Regions from separate parts of the Microbacterium sp. NPDC007973 genome, predicted to be linked through region 2. Evidence: predicted binding sites of a transcription regulator. Region 2 holds the regulator's gene; the other holds the start of a gene.

Region 1 (3,397 bases), on a different contig from region 2:
GAGTCCCGTGACCACCCCGCACGCCTTGCCGTTGCCGAGAGCGACCGACGACGGCGCGACGTGACGGACGGCGCGGGGGAAGGCGCGGGCGTGGGCGGCGAAGAGCGGGGGTGGAGACCCATCGACGACGGTGACATCCATCCATCCCACGAGCTCGTGGAGGTAGTCCGTGAGCTCGTCGAGGTCGGTGTCGTCACTCCATCGCAGCGGCAGCACGTAGTCGGCGTCGAGACGCATCGGGGCGAGCGCCTCAATCCTCGGTGCGGAAACCCGACGCCTTGTGGGTTCCGTCGCAGAGTGGCTTGATGGTCGACAGTCCGCAGCGGCACAGGGCGACGGTGCGGCGGGTACGGGGCACCTCCGCCCCCTCGCTGGTCAGGAGGTGGGCGTCACCGCGGACGAGGAGGGGACCGTCGGGGTAGGCCGTGATCGTGACGCGGTCGTCGGTCATCGTTCGTCCTCCGTGCGCAGCGACGACGCGCCCCGCGACCACGCGTCCAGCATGTGTCGGCCGACGCGGTCGTCGACCTCGAGGCATGCTGCCGCGCCGAACAGGATGTCGGGGAGCAGGTCGGGCCGGTCCTCGGCCAAGGCGCCGGCGAGGTCGCGTCCGGCGATCTGCTCGTGCACGGCGTCGGCCTCGACGTGCTCGTCGAAGTATTCGCACACGTCGTCGCCGAAGCCCAGCCGGCGCAGCCCCTCGGCGTAGAGACGGTTGGGGATCGAGGAGGTCATCTCGAACGCGGCGAGGTGACCGACGATCGCACCGAGTAAGCGGCGGTTGAGTCCGAACATCGACATCGTGTTGTGCGACGCGAGGGTGACGGCGGGAACGTCGTCGATATAGGCGCCGTAGGCGTCGGTGAGTCCGGCGCCGCGGACCGCCCGTGCGAACAGGGTCGCGTGAACGCGGTCGGGGCGACCGGCGCCGTACTCGTCGGACTGGATCTCGACGAGGGCGGCCTTGGGGCGGCCGGTCAGACGGGGGATGGCCCAGGAATGGGGGTCGGCCTCGCGCAGCGTGTAGACCGTGCGGTGCACGAGGAACTCGTGCGCCTGCTCGAGCGTGGCCTTGCGTGCCAGGTGACGCGAGAGGCTGGGGCCGCCCTCGGCGCCGGTCAGGGCGAAGAGGTCGCGGGCCACGGCATCCGCGGTGGGCGCGGGTGGTTGCGGGACGGCGACGCTCTCGCGCAGCGAGGCCTCGAAGGCCGTCTCGATGACCCGGCGGGTGGCGATGAGCGCGGGATCCCACTCGAGCTCGGCACGGAACGCCGCGATCGATCCATACGACGAGGCGTACAGCGCGAAGAGCGCGAGCTGGAGATCGTCGTCGCGCTCGATGTCGGCGGTCGCGGAGACCGCCGCGTCGGCGAGGGCCGTGTGCCCGGTCGCGACACCGTCCACGAGGTGACGCAGGATCGCAGCGCTCACGGGTCCGCGGGCGTCGAACGGCACCAGCCGGGGCTCGACGTCGTCGACGGGCGCAGGGGGCAGGGGCGAGGACAGGGTGGGGGGCACCCGGGCACTGTGCGTCAGGGAGCGGGGGTTGTTCGAGACCCTTGACAAGCGGAGGCGCCCGGGCGAGGGAGCCCGCCGATGGGACCGCTCCCTCGCCCGGCGCCGATCACTGCTCGATGGGCTGCGGCGTGCTCTCGTGCGCTTCGATCACGCCGTCGCCGTCGTCGGTCGAAACCGCGATGCGGCGCGGCTTGGCCTTCTCGCTGACGGGGATCGTGACCGAGAGCACGCCGTTGCGGTAGGCGGCGCTGATGCGCTCGGTGTCGATGCCCTGCCCGAGGTTGAGCTGTCGGACGAAGGATGCCGTCTCGCGTTCGCGGGTGATCCACTTCACGCCCTCGCCCGAACCGAGGGTGCGCTCGGCGCGGATCGTCAGCAGCTGGCCGTCGACGTCGATGTCGACCGACCCGGGGTCGACACCGGGCAGGTCGGCCGCGAGGACGTAGTGATCGCCGTCGCGGTACAGGTCCATCGGCATCCGGCGCGGACCACCGCCGCGGCGGGCGTCGAGGAGCGTCGACGCGAGGCGGTCGAGGTCGCGGAAGGGGTCGTAGGTGGCCATGGTCGTTCTCCTTTTCGATCGGTCCGGACGTGGCATCCGGGGCTCTAGAAGTTGAGTCAGGTTCGCTCAACTCGGCAGAAGATTAGCACTCTCGGGTCGAGAGTGCCAAGAAGTCGGGCGCGCGATTGTGGCCCGCGTCGACCGCGCCCGCAACCCCCGTGCCGGACCCCCGCGAGCGGGCGTTTCGTGGCCGTCGATGTCGCGCCCCCCGGTCGGCATCCCCCCCGACGAAGGAGAGACATGTACTTCCACCGACAGGAACTCCAGCACAGCGCCACCCCCGACAAGCCCGACGCCGTCTACGCCCGCAAGCTCCAGGAGGTGCTCGGCGGCCAGTACGGCGAGATCTCGGTCGCGATGCAGTACCAGTTCCAGGCGTGGAACATGCACATGCCCGGCAAGTACCGCGACCTCGTGTTCGGTATCGGGGCGGAGGAGATGGGCCACGTCGAGATGCTCGCGATCATGATCGCGCAGCTGCTCGAGAAGGCCCCGCTCGGGATCACCGAGGAGGCCGTGCAGAACGACCCCACCGTCGCGGCCGTCGTCGGCGGCACCGACATCCAGCACGGAATCGTCGCCGGAGCCGGCGCGCGTCCGGTCGACTCGAACGGCAACCCGTGGCAGGGCAGCTTCATCACCGCGAGCGGGAATCTGCTCGCCGACTTCACTGCCAACGCGAACGCCGAGATGCAGGGGCGCGTGCAGGTCGCGCGGCTTTATCACCAGACCGATGACCACGGGGTGAAGGACCTGCTCGCGTTCCTCCTCGCCCGCGACACCATGCATCAGAATCAGTGGGCCGCCGCGGCCGCCGAGCTGCAGGCCGAGGGCTACGAGCAGCTCCCCGTGCCGAGCAACTTCCCCCTCGACAAGGAGGATCGCGACGTGTCGTACCAATACATCAACTTCAGCAACGGGACCCAGGCCGGCGACGGCACGTGGGCGTCGGGGCCGACCCCCGACGGCAAGGGCGAATTCACCTACCTCCCCGAGCCCCCCGCGGGCGTGCCGATGCCCCCGCCCACCAAGCCCGACGTGCGGTTCTACGGCACGACCGAGCTGCCCAACACCGTCGAGAAGCTCGCCGGGCGCGCGCAGGATGCGCTGCACAAGGAATGAGCGGAATGGATGCCGTGGCGCCGGGGCCCTCGACGGTCTCGGCGCCGCGGAGCGGAGCGAGTTTCCCCGCCATGCGCGCGGCCAAGGTGCCGCGCTCGATCGTGGCGGGACCGTACGGGCACCCGTTCCACCCGGTCGCGGTGACCGTGCCCATCGGGGCCTGGTCGTCGAGCCTCGTGTTCGACCTGCTCGGTC
Region 2 (3,397 bases):
GGCCGACACGGCGGCGCGAGGGATCATCACGGTCATGAAGCTCGCCATCAACACGCCGCCGAGGATCTGCGCGACGTACTGGATGAACGCGAAGAGGGTGCCGATCTCGACTCCGCCGGCATCGACCTGGATGCCGCCGAACCAGATCACCCCCACGACGGTCACGTTCAGCACGAGCATGGCCAGCGGGAACAGCAGCACGAAGAGGGAGCCGACCTTGCGGCCCACCACGAGGATGTCGGTGTTCGCGCGGCGGAAGCGCTCTTCTTCGATGCGCTCGCGCACGAAAGCGCGGACCACGCGCACCCCCGTCAGCTGCTCGCGCATGACCCGGTTCACGCCGTCGAGCTTGGACTGATAGCTGCGGAACAGGGGCACCATGCGAGCGATGATGAGCCCCGCCGCGATGAGCAGCACGGGCACCGCGACGGCGATCAGCCAGCTGAGCCCGACGTCCTGCTGGAGGGCCATGATGACCCCGCCGACCGCGAGGAGCGGGGCGCTGACGAGCATGGTGGCGCCCATCATCGCCAGCATCTGCACCTGCTGGACGTCATTGGTGTTGCGGGTGATCAGAGAGCCCGCGCCGAACTGCGACAGCTCGCGCTCCGAGAATCCGCTCACGCGCTCGAAGACGTCGCGCCGGATGTCGCGGCCGGCGGCCATGGCGGCACGCGCCGCGAAGTACGTGGCGATGACGGATGCCACGATCTGGCCGAGGGAGATGACGAGCATGAGGGCGCCGCGCGACCAGATGAACCCCGTGTCGCCCTGCGCGACACCGAGGTTGATGATGTCGGCGTTGAGGCGCGGCAGGTAGAGCGTCGCCAGGGCGGACGCAGCTTGGAAGACGAGGATGGCGACGAGCAGCCATCGATACCGCGACAGATAACGCATGAGGAGTTTGCCGAGCACGGGACCCTCCGGGTGTTCGAGTGCGATCGCGATGACCGCGGTTCCAGCCTGGCACCGACCTCCGACATCGGCGAGGCTTTCCCGCGTGGGAGCGTTCTCTGCTCGCGAACGCCGGCACTCGGCATCCCTCTCCCAGGAGGCGGCTCGTAGGCTGTGGGGCATGTCCCGACTGCAGGCCGACGCCCCCGCCGACCTCTGGGTGCCGGTGACCGGCTCCCTCGGATTCCGTGGCCGCCGCCACCGCAAGGCGGCGATCGGCATGCTGCTGAGCCAGGCGAACCAGGCGACGGGAGCGACACCGCGTCCGGGCGGCGGCGCCTTCGCCTGGATCCTCAGCCAGGCGGCCCCGCTGCTGATGCGCCGCGCCGCCGGGCGCGTGCTGGTGTGGGTGTGGAAGAGCGACCCGGAGCTGCTGGTGGTGATGGCGCAACTGCAGGAGGCGACGCCGCAGCTGCGCACCGCTCGCGCCATGATGCCCATGGAGTACGACGACACCGAGTCGTTCCGGAACCCTCACCTCGGCGTCGGCGAGAAGCTCGCGATGCCCCTGCCCGCCGACCCGAAGACCCCGCCGTTCGCGACGTACACGTGGGACACCGGCTCGCACTTCGTCACCGTCACCGCGGTCTGCGCCGACCGCCAGCGCTTCGGCACCATCATCGGCGCGGTGGATGACGTCGCACGCACGCTGCGCGTGGTCGACGACCTGCAGGTCGGGGAGTCGCCGACCGTGCTGCGCATCGATCCGGCCTGATCGGGCAGCGACCCACGGGAGGGGTCGGCACGTCCGCCGTAGCCACCGGGCACGCGCGGCGTTCCGGTCCCTTCGACAGGCTCAGGAACCTCCGCCGCGCAGACGATGCGCGAGGTCCAGTCCTTTCGACGAGCTCAGCGACCTCCGCGGCGCGGGCGATGCGCGAGGTCCGGTCCCTTCGACAGGCTCAGGGACCTCCGCGGCGCAGGCGAGCGACTCGGTCTCAGTCTTCGTGATCGAACGGGCCCAACGGGCGCCAGAGCACGACGTCGGTCGCCCGGCGGACGCGCGCGCCGTGGCGCAACGTCACGACCGAGCCGGTCGCGCCCGCCGCGAAGACGCGCGCACCGGGGCGCGACTGCCGCTCGGCCGAGAGCTGTCGCTCGAGGTCGTTCACACGACGTGCCAACTCGTGCACGCGCTCCTCAAGAGCGAGCAGGCGCGCGATGGCGGGGAGGCTCATGCCCTCACCGGAGAGCCGCGCGACCTCGCGCAGCTGCTGCACGTGACGGCTGGAGTACCGCCGCGATCCGCCCTGGGTGCGCGCGGGCACCACGAGACCGAGACGGTCGTACTGTCGCAACGTCTGCGGGTGCATGTTCGACAGCTCCGCCGCGGCGGCGATGGCGAAGATCGGGGCGTCCTCGTCGATCTCTCTCTCAGCCACGTCTCACCTTCTTCCGTCGTGGCGGGTGCGGCACCGGGTTCTCGGCATCCTGACTCATCGGATGCCGAGAACCATGGCGACGCGCGTGTGTCTACCGCGCTTTGGCCATCAGGTCGGCGCGGGGGTTCTCTTTCGGTTCGAGCGCCTGGTAGCGCTCGAGGGCTTCGCGGGCCGCATCGTCGAGGTGTGCGGGCACGGCCACCTGGACCTCGGCGAGCAGGTCGCCGGTGCCCTTGGCGGTCGCGATCCCGCGGCCTTTGACGCGCAGCACGCGACCCGAGGGGGTTCCCGGGGCCACGCGCAGGCGAACGGTCTCGCCGCCCAGCGTGGGCACCTCGATCGTGGCGCCGAGAGCCGCCTCGGTGAAGGTGACGGGGACCGTCACCCGCAGGTTGAGGCCGTCGCGCGTGAACACGGGGTGCGGGCGCACCGCCACCGTCACGACGATGTCTCCGCTCTCGCCGCCGTCGGGGGACTTGCGTCCGCGACCGCGGAGTCGGATCTTCTGCCCGTCCGAGACGCCGGCCGGGATCTTCACCTTGAACGGGACGTTGTCCTCGCCCTGCAGGGTGATGGTCTCTCCCTTCGCCGCGGTGACGAAGTCGATCGTCGTCCGCGCCGTCACATCGGACCCGCGCTGGGGGCCGCCGAAACCGCGGAACCCTCCCGTCGTCTGACCGAAGCGTCCGGAGCCGAAGCCCCCGCCGCCCTGCTGGTCGAACATCGAGAAGAAGTCGTCGAAGCCGCCCTGGGGCTGACCGCGACCCTGACCGAACCGACTGAAGACGTCGTCGAAACCGCCGCCGCCGCTCGCCCCCGGAGCGGAGAAGCGCGCCCCCGAGCCCATGGCCCGGATCTGGTCGTACTCCTCGCGCTGCTCGGGGTCGTTGAGCACCGAATAGGCCTCGCTGATCTCCTTGAACTTCGCCTCGGCTTTCGCGTCACCCGGGTTCGAGTCGGGGTGGTACTGGCGCGCGAGCTTGCGATACGTCTTCTTCAGATCGGCAGCGCTGACGCTCTTGTCGACACCGAGGACCTTGTAGAAGTCCTTGTCGAACCAG

What was found. The regulator HspR, encoded in region 2, represses chaperone genes until heat shock. The targets are predictions, from matches to a motif close to AAGTTGAGTCNNNNNGACTCAACTT.
Region 1: a site for HspR is predicted at 2,129-2,153, ahead of ACFZA2_RS14490 (Hsp20/alpha crystallin family protein). Genes of this name have one in related genera too.

The regions. Positions count from the first base shown of each region.
Region 1 covers NZ_JBIBJJ010000004.1:365,103-368,499, reverse strand. The annotation lists gene ACFZA2_RS14505 (glycosyltransferase family 2 protein) at 1-237, opposite strand, end outside; gene ACFZA2_RS14500 (CDGSH iron-sulfur domain-containing protein) at 251-451, opposite strand; gene ACFZA2_RS14495 (iron-containing redox enzyme family protein) at 448-1,518, opposite strand; gene ACFZA2_RS14490 (Hsp20/alpha crystallin family protein) at 1,625-2,080, opposite strand; gene ACFZA2_RS14485 (manganese catalase family protein) at 2,321-3,202, shown strand; gene ACFZA2_RS14480 (DUF2231 domain-containing protein) at 3,208-3,397, shown strand, end outside.
Region 2 covers NZ_JBIBJJ010000002.1:202,755-206,151, forward strand. The annotation lists gene ACFZA2_RS06030 (ABC transporter ATP-binding protein) at 1-915, opposite strand, end outside; gene ACFZA2_RS06035 (hypothetical protein) at 1,076-1,669, shown strand; gene ACFZA2_RS06040 (heat shock protein transcriptional repressor HspR) at 1,893-2,336, opposite strand; gene ACFZA2_RS06045 (DnaJ C-terminal domain-containing protein) at 2,428-3,397, opposite strand, start outside.